Regions from separate parts of the Synechococcus sp. W60.1 genome, predicted to be linked through region 2. Evidence: predicted binding sites of a transcription regulator. Region 2 holds the regulator's gene; the other holds the start of a gene.
What was found. The regulator HrcA, encoded in region 2, represses chaperone genes, less so after heat shock. The targets are predictions, from matches to a motif close to TTAGCACTCNNNNNNNNNGAGTGCTAA.
Positions count from the first base shown of each region.

Region 1: groES (co-chaperone GroES) is a predicted target of HrcA. The motif match lies at 2,504-2,530, and genes of this name have one in related genera.

Region 1 is NZ_JANSHL010000002.1:339,255-343,809, reverse strand. Features, by position in the region: gene NW805_RS03670 (DUF429 domain-containing protein) at 1-48, opposite strand, end outside; gene groL (chaperonin GroEL) at 387-2,021, opposite strand; gene groES (co-chaperone GroES) at 2,112-2,423, opposite strand; gene NW805_RS03655 (PhzF family phenazine biosynthesis protein) at 2,650-3,480, shown strand; gene NW805_RS03650 (apocytochrome f) at 3,642-4,555, opposite strand, start outside.
Region 2 is NZ_JANSHL010000007.1:35,169-39,723, reverse strand. Features, by position in the region: gene NW805_RS08000 (endonuclease MutS2) at 1-494, shown strand, start outside; gene NW805_RS07995 (hypothetical protein) at 590-844, opposite strand; gene NW805_RS07990 (urease subunit beta) at 967-1,395, opposite strand; gene NW805_RS07985 (urease subunit gamma) at 1,445-1,747, opposite strand; gene hrcA (heat-inducible transcriptional repressor HrcA) at 2,107-3,258, shown strand; gene tilS (tRNA lysidine(34) synthetase TilS) at 3,312-4,346, shown strand.

The DNA.
Region 1 (4,555 bases), on a different contig from region 2:
GCGGGTTGACCAGGCCAGATCCAGGCCAATGCAGATCAACTGAGCCACACCGCCTTCCCCTTCTCTTCAAGTTGGACAGAATCAGAGTCGTTATCAAAAAACCAGTTTGAGGCAGTTCCCGATTGCATGGCTCTAGCGCCCTCACCCCCAGCCCCTCTCCCAAAGGTAGAGGGGGATCAACGTCACAGACAGTTGCGCTGCTGTTGCATGGGTATTGGGAATGATCCCGCCAGCTCGCCTGTCTTGATAAAAAATAAAAATCCATAAAAAAGGGATCCCACCAGGGGATCCCGAAAGATTCATCCAAGATGCTCAGCCCGGAAGCGGAGTGCCCCCAAACTCTTCGGTGAGCCTAAGGGATCCGCCTCCCTGTGGCAATCAACAGATCAGTAGTCGTAGTCACTCATGCCGCTGCCGCTGCTTGCCGGTGTGTTGGTTTTGGGCTCCGGCTTGTCCACCACGATCGCTTCAGTGGTCAGCACCATCCCCGCAATGGAAGCAGCGTTTTGCAGGGCAGAACGGGTAACCTTGGCCGGGTCTACAATGCCCGCCTCGAACATATCCACGAAGGCGTCGTTCTGAGCATCGTAGCCGGTGTTGAAGGGCTTATCTTTCACCCGCTCCAGCACAATGGAGCCGTTTTGGCCGGCGTTCTCAGCAATGCGGCGCAGCGGAGCGCCCAGAGCGCGGGCGACCAGGTTGGCCCCCACCAGTTCATCGCCGGACAGATTGGCTTGCGCCCACTCGGTTACCACTGGGATCAGGTGTGCCAAGGTGGTACCGCCGCCGGGAACGATCCCTTCTTCTACCGCCGCTTTGGTGGCGTTGATGGCATCTTCCAGGCGCAACTTGCGGTCTTTCATCTCGGTTTCAGTGGCCGCACCCACTTTGATCACCGCTACACCGCCGGAGAGCTTGGCCAGGCGCTCTTGCAGTTTTTCTTTGTCGTAGGTGGAGTCGGTTTCCTCAATTTGACGGCGAATTTGCTCGCAACGGGCTTTCACAGCCGCTTCGTTGCCTTCCGCCACGATGGTGGTATTGTCTTTGGTTACCGTGACGCGACGGGCAGTGCCGAAGGAATCGAGGCGAGCGTTCTCCAGCTTCAGGCCGCGCTCTTCGCTGATCACCTCACCGCCGGTCAGGATGGCGATGTCTTCCAGCATGGCCTTGCGGCGATCCCCGAAGCCAGGGGCTTTTACCGCTACCACGCTCAGCACACCCCGCAGCTTGTTCACCACCAGGGTAGCCAGCGCTTCTTTCTCGATGTCTTCGGCGATGATCAGCAGAGGACGACCGGCGCGGGCCACCTGCTCCAGAACCGGTACCAGGTCTTGCACCAGGGTGATCTTCTTATCGGTGATGAGGATGTAGGGGTTTTCCAGAACCGCTTCCATCCGCTCGGTATCGGTGACGAAGTAAGGGGAGATGTAGCCCTTGTCGAAGCGCATCCCTTCCGTCACTTCCAGCTCGGTGGTCATGGACTTGCCTTCTTCCAGGGAGATCACCCCTTCGCGGCCCACCTTGTCCATGGCCTCGGCAATCATACGGCCCACTTCTTCATCGTTACCGGCGGAAATGGCCGCCACCTGGGCAATGGCTTTGGAATCTTCGACCGGGCGGGCATGTTCGGCGATTTTGTCTACCAAAAACTTCACCGCCTTGTCGATCCCCCGCTTTAGGGCAATCGGGTTGGCGCCGGCAGCCACGTTTTTCAGACCTTCTTTCACCATGGCGTGAGCCAAGACCGTGGCCGTGGTGGTGCCATCCCCAGCCGTGTCATTGGTCTTGGAAGCCGCCTGCCGGATCAAGGAAACGCCTGTGTTCTCAATGTGGTCTTCCAGCTCGATTTCTTTGGCAATGGTTACCCCATCGTTGATGATTTGGGGAGCGCCAAACTTCTTCTCCAGCACGACGTTGCGCCCTTTGGGGCCCAGGGTAACGGCTACGGCTTCTGCCAAAATATCCATGCCGTGCTCTAGAGCGCGGCGGGCTTCTTCACTGAAGATGATTGATTTGGCCATAGTCAACCTCTCCGATGCAAATGCAGGTAAGGGTGAAACAGAATCTCAGGGGTTCAATCGGTCGTTGAACTGCTGCTGAATCACTGACCACTACTGAACAATGGCGAGAATGTCCCGCTCGGCCAACAGCACATATTCGTCGCTGCCCAGCTTGACCTCGGTTCCGGCGTACTTGGAGTAGAGCACTTTGTCGCCGGCTTTCAGTTCCATCGGGATCAGCTTGCCGTCGTCATTGCGCTTGCCAGGGCCAACAGCAACCACTTCCCCCACCTGGGGCTTTTCCTTGGCAGTGTCCGGCAAGAAGATCCCACCTGCGGTTTTCTCATCTTGCTGAGCGATTTTGACCAGCACGCGGTCGCCCAGCGGCTTCAGGGTAGAGACGTTAAGAGCTACTGCAGCCATGACGAATGTCCTCCGTGATCCTAAAGCACGAAGCTGAAGTTTTCATTTCCATTAGTTCCACTTCCCCGAAGGGAAGCGACTTAGCACTCTCGACTTACGAGTGCTAGTTTATCAGCCAACTTTCTGGCCTGACAATAGCCTTTGTCAGCGGGATCCCGCTTTTGGCAGGTGCGGTCGGGGTGCGGATCCCCCTACTTTGGGGTCTGCTGTGGGATCATGACCTGAGTTGGGCTGGGTTGAGAACGTGCGGATCCCGTTTTTTCAGGTGGATGCATTTACGGCGGTGCCTTTCGGCGGCAATCCGGCAGCGGTGTGTCTGCTGCCCCAGGAGTTGCCAGAGGCGCTGATGCAAGCCATTGCGGCGGAGAACAATGTATCGGAGACGGCTTTTTTACTTCCCCAGGGATCCCAGGGCGAGGTTCCCCACTATGGGCTGCGCTGGTTTACGCCGACGACGGAGGTGGATCTCTGTGGCCACGCCACCTTGGCCAGCGCCTATGTGCTGTTGACGGAGGTGCATCCCCAGGCGGAGAGGGTAGCCTTTTCCACCCGCAGTGGCCTGTTGCAGGTGCGGCGGCAGGGGGATCGCCTGGCCATGGATTTTCCTGCTCGCAGTCCGGAACCTTGGCCAGAAGCCAAAGAGCAAGTAGCAGCAGCTTTAGGGATCCCACCCGTGGAGCTATACCGGGGGGACATGGGGGTAGCGGTGCTGGCTTCGGCGGGACAGGTGCAGCAGGTGCAACCGGATCTGGCCCAGGTTCAAGCACTCCCCGTTCCGGGGTTGATCGTCACAGCCTCTGGGGCGGCTCTGGGGAATGGGCCGGATTTTGTCTGCCGCGTTTTTGCCCCTCGGCTGGGGATCCCGGAGGATCCGGTGACGGGATCCGCCCAGTGTCTTTTGATGCCCTATTGGGCCAAACGCCTGGGCCGACTTGATTTGAAGGCTCACCAGCTCTCGGCCCGCGGGGGCGAGCTGTGGTGCCGAGATCGAGGCTCACGGGTGGAGATTGCTGGGCAAGCGGTGCTGGTGATCAGAGGAGAGCTGAGGCTGCCTTAGAACCGTTGTCGACTAGGGTGCTAGCGGCAGGGAACAAGGCCTCCGGCCCGCTAGGGCGAGCAGTTGAAATAGATGGTAATAAAAACCACGACTGCTATCAGCCCTACAGAACAAAAAACACCTCGGATACCTCCGAGGTGCAGGCCAGGAAAGAGCTTGAGCTAGCCAAGGATTTCGGCGGCTTGAATGAGCTCCACCTGCTTTTTCTTCAGCACCAACAGCACCTGGGTAATGGTAATGGCTGCCAGGAAGGCCACCAGCCATTTCACCCGCTCCGGGCTTTGCAGCACCAGATCCCGCTCCACCTGGCCAAAGCCGCCCACATTGGGATTGTTGGTGACGGGATCCCCTTCTTTGACGCTGTCTCCAACAGCAACCACCAGTTCCGGCCCAGGCGGCACCACCAGGTTTTGGATCCCGCTTTCGGTCTCGAAGCTGAGAACTCTCGTGCCCGGCAGCTCGTATTCTGGGGGCACCAGGCTGGCCAATTCAGCCGGCAGATCGCTGATATCGGAGTTGAGGGTGGCGATGTTGACTAGACGCCCGGTGGCCGGAGCGCGGAAAACGTTGTTGTTGCTGAGGCTGCCGTCGGGGTTAAGCTGACCGCGACCTCGGTTGGCCCCGATGTAAACGCGATACTTCATGAAGGCCACCGAGGGATCCTCTTTCGGGTCAGGGGCCACCACCGGGAAGACGATTTCTTGATGCTGCTCGCCCGGCAAAGGCCCGACCAAGAGGATATTGGGCTTCGCGTCGCTGTAGGGGGTGATGTAGGTCTCGGCGGTTTCCTGCCGCTGTTCCTCGGTCATTTCGGCTTCGGTGGCCAGGCGGAAGCCCTCCGGCAAGACCACCACCGCACCCACGTTCAACCCACCCTTGCTGCCGTCTGCCAGCACCTGCTGTTTGCTCAGGTCATAGGGGATCCCAACTTTGATGGTAAACACCTGGCCGGGGGTGACTGCCTGCGGCACCTCGGCGCGAGTGGGCATGGCGTTCAGGTGGCAGTTGGCACAGACAATTTTTCCGGTCGCCTCGCGGGGGTTGTCGTAGGCCATCTGGGCGTAATAGGGGTAGG
Region 2 (4,555 bases):
GCTACTCTCCCCCACCGCCGCCTGTGGATATGGAGTTTGTGCCAGAGGTGGGAGATCGGGTGCGGCTGAGAGGCTTGGGTCAGACGGGGGAAGTGATCGCCATCGAAGGAGATGTATATGTAGTGCGCAGCGGCATCCTCAAATTCACAGTGCCACGGGGGCAGTTGGATCCCATTGACGAACACCAGGCCAAGCAGCGCCAACGCCCCAAAGCCCCACCTCCCTCCCCTGCAGCCACCGCTCCCCTGAACCTGCGCACCAGCCAGAACACCCTCGATCTGAGGGGGAAAACCGTTGCTGATGCTGAGGCCATTCTGGAACAGCACTTTGCCCAAGCTCCTCCCGGCCCGGTTTGGATCATCCACGGCCACGGCACAGGGCGCCTGAAAGCCGGCGTCCAGGCTTATCTCCAAAATCACCCGCGCGTTCAGCGTTTTTCAGCCGCTGATCCCCAAGACGGCGGTACTGGAGTGACCGTGGCTCATTTACAGTGAGGCTTGTACAGTGAGGCTTGCCAGTGCCAGAAGGGAGTAGGGGTGGTCGCGTTGGCATTCTCGAGTCGGAGACCGGACAAGTGCCGGGCAATGTCTCAAGCTTGACTGTGGAGCACTGCCGCTGCTGAGCTGACGGGCTGGGATCCCTTCTGTTGCCGCTGGCTTTGCCAGAGCCAGTAGCCCCGCACCAGTTGGCTATCCCCAATGAGCTTCAACATCACCGCCACCGTTGCACCTGTCCAACTGAGAGGCCCAAAGGCGGCGCCTGCTGCTGCCAACAGCGCCAACCCAGAAAGATTTAGCCCCAAGCCTTGCACCCACATCCACAAGACAGTCTCGCGCTCTGACATCTGTCAGCTCCTAGAGGAGAAATAGGATAGCCCTACTGTCCTGAATCTGAGCAGAGACGGGGATGGGGTTGAGCCTTGACACCGCTGCCCAAAGCTGCACACTTGAGGGGGGCATATTCCCCCTACGGATGGGCTGCTTTACCCAGCCACTCCTGCAATCGGGCCAGAGCCAGCCGCTTCTGGGCAGCGGAGCGTATCGTGCCCTCCGTGAGCCGATTGAAGCCATGCACCAACCCCTTGCCCCCCAAAGCCACCAGCGTTACCCGATGGGTTTGCCCTGGCTCAAAACGCACTGCGTTGCCGGAAGGGATGTTGAGGCGCATGCCAAAGCTGGCGGCGCGATCGAAAACCAGGGCTCGGTTCACCTCAAAAAAGTGAAAATGGGATCCCACCTGAATGGGCCGATCCCCTCGGTTGGTAACCTCCAGGGTCACGGTGGCCCGTCCGACGTTGGCTTGGATGGGATCCTCTGCCAGCAACAGTTCCCCTGGGATTAGGGCTGGCTCCGCGTTGGCGCCAGGCGTGGTTTTGGATTTGCGGCCAGAGGGCATGGGGACAACCTCCTGAAGTTTTTCGGTCTTTGGAGCATCTGGGGGATCCCTAGCGAATGGGGTGGTGTAGGGTAACCAGCTTGGTTCCGTCGGGAAAGGTGGCTTCCACTTGGATTTCGGGGATCATCTCTGGGATCCCGGGCATTACGTCCTCGCGGGTCAGCCACGTCAGCCCCTCGCTCATCAATTGGGCGACTGTTTTCCCCTCCCGCGCCCCTTCCAAGACTGCTGCGCTCAAGTAGGCCACTGCCTCAGGGTAATTGAGTTTGAGGCCCCGCTGCCGCCGATCCCGAGCCAACTGGGCAGCCAGGTAGATCAACAACTTGTCTTTCTCCTGGGGGGATAAGTACATGGGGCAACCTCAAAGATACAAAAGGATACAGGGGGGACAGCAGCAGGCCCAGTTGGCCTAGAGTTGACTCAACTTTATATCACCTCTGGGCAAAAAAAGGGGTCTAGGCTAGAGGGGATTTCCCTTTCTCCTGCACAACCCACAGCCTCAACCTCTTTCGGAATTGGGTGTTGTGACTCCCTTCCTGGGCAACCCGTCATGAAAGAGTAACAATAGATGCATACAGATGTATTTAGACGCGAAAGTTTGTCTAGATTCGTATCTCAACCCTGAGTTGGTCTATCCTGGAGCAATTTACCGGCTCTGTTTAGCACTTCCCTTTAGATAGATAGGTGTTGACTGGGTTCTTTTGATCGGCTATGAAACTCGAACTGACTCCCCGCCAGCGGAAGATTCTCTGGGCGACGGTGCGCAGCTACATTGCGACGGCTGAACCTGTCGGTTCCAAAACCTTGGCCCAGTCCTATAACTTTGGGGTGAGCACGGCCACCATTCGCAACGACTTGGCCACCCTTGAGCAGGTGGGGTTACTGTTTCAGCCCCACACCTCTGCGGGTCGGGTTCCCTCCGACTTTGGCTATCGGGTTTATGTCAACGATTTGTTGACCTCCGCCAACAGCGGTGGGATCCCTCACGATGCTCCTCAGCCGGATCCCCATCCTGCCCTGCAACAGTTGATGGATCAGCTTGGCCGTGAGCTGGGAGATGACTTGGACAGTCTCCTACAAAGGGTGGCCCAGCTTTTGGCCCATCTGAGCGGTTGCATTGCTCTTATCACCCCTCCTCAGGGGCCGGTGGTAGCCATTCATCATGTGCAGTTGGTGTCGGTAGCGCCAGGGCGGGTGATGGTGTTGGTGGTGACCGACTCTTATCAAACCCATTCGGCTCTGGTCAGCCCCCCCGACTGGCCCAGCGACTCCCGCGAGGATTTGGAAGATGAACTGCAATTGCTCAGCAACTTTCTCACCCTGAAGCTGCGGGGCAAAACCTTTGCCGAGCTGCAAGATCTGAGCTGGCTAAAACTGGATGAAGAATTTCGTACCTACAGCCATTGGCTGCAGCAACTGCTGCGCTCGGTGGTGCAACGGTATCTGCAGCCCTCGCTGGGACAGGTGTTCAGTGCCGGCATGGCCGAGTTGATGCGTCAGCCGGAGTTTTCCCAGGCCCGGCAGGTGCAGGCAGTGATGCAGTTGATCGAGGAGGGAGCCAAGCAACTTCAGGGGATGATCGGGCTCCATTTTGCCGATGGGGGTTTGCCCTCTCTGCCGAGCTCAACGGAGATGGATCAGGAGTCGGGACAGTCTGCCCGCAAGACCCCGATGATCATCTACATTGGCAGCGAGAATCCACTGGAGTCTCTGCACCACTGTACGGTTATCACCTCCACTTACCACCGTCGCTCAGCTCCTCTGGGTACGGTCACCTTGCTGGGGCCGACCCGAATGGCCTACGAGCGCAGCATTGCTGCTGTGCAGGCGGTGGCCTCTCATCTGACCCGAGCTCTTGCCTAAGGGATCCCATAGCGGCAGGTAGGGTCTGGGTTGTACGTGAGCAATAGCAAGCTGTGGCCAGGCTCTCTCCTCTCCACCTGCGGGTACAGTGCGCCATTCGGCAGCAGCAACTTCTTCACCCTGGCCAGCGACTGCTGGTGGCTTTTTCGGGCGGGCAAGATTCTTTTTGCCTGCTCCAGATCTTGCGGGATTTGCAGCCTCGCTGGGGCTGGCAGATATTTGTTCTGCATTGTGATCACCGCTGGTCGGCAGATGAAACGGAGTGTGCCCGCTTTTTGCAGGGGTGGCTGCAGCAGCAGGGACTACCTCATGCTGTTGAGACTGCGGATCCCATCCGCCGAGATGAGGCAGGGGCCAGGGCTTGGCGCTACCAACAACTGGACAAATGGGCCCGCATCTGGGATTGCAGCGCCGTGGTGATGGGGCATACGGCCAGCGACCGGGCCGAGACATTTTTATGGAACTTGCTGCGGACAGGAGCCGCCGGGCTGAGCAGCCTAGATTGGCAGCGTCGCCTGGACGACCGGGATCCCACCTCTGCCCAGGTGGTGCGACCCCTGCTGGGTCTATACCGTTGGGAAACCGAACAATTTTGCCAGCAGCACCAATTGCCGGTCTGGCCGGATCGCAGCAACCAAGATCTGGCCCATTGCCGCAACCGTCTCCGCCTGGAGGTGATGCCCTACTTGAAGCAGCACTTTAATCCGCAACTGGAAGCGGCCCTGAATCGGGCTGCCACGCTGCTCCAAGCAGAACATGAGCTGGTGGTAGCCCAAGCAGCTCAGCTATGGCAGCAGGTGTATGAGCCCGCTTTGCCAGGGCTGCGACGGGATCCCTTGCGGGCTGCCCCCTTGGCTCTGCAGCGGCAGGTAATGTTCCAGTTTTTGTCCCTGGTGTTGCCCCACCACCCCACCTTTGAACAGGTAGAAGCCGGGATCCAGCTCTTAAAAGCAGACCGAGGCAGCCGTAGCCCCGATTATCCAGGTGGGCACTGGCTGGAAGTGAAAGGGGATCACTTGGTTTGTTTCCATATAATTGTTTCCATTAATTCCACTTCCCCGAAGGGAAGCGACTCCCCCCGATTATAACCCTTGCCCAGAGGTCTTGTTTTCGGCTGCAATTTCCCCTTGTTTTTCTCCGCCGAGGGGCCTGAAACCCTTGCCCAGAGCGGGATCGACCGGGTCAACGGAAGAATCAGGGTTTGAGGTTTGTCGCCGACCCTGTCGCTAACCATGTTGGTGTAGAAATTAACATGGATCCTGGGGTCGCTGCCTGGATAGGTTGGGGGCTTGGGCCA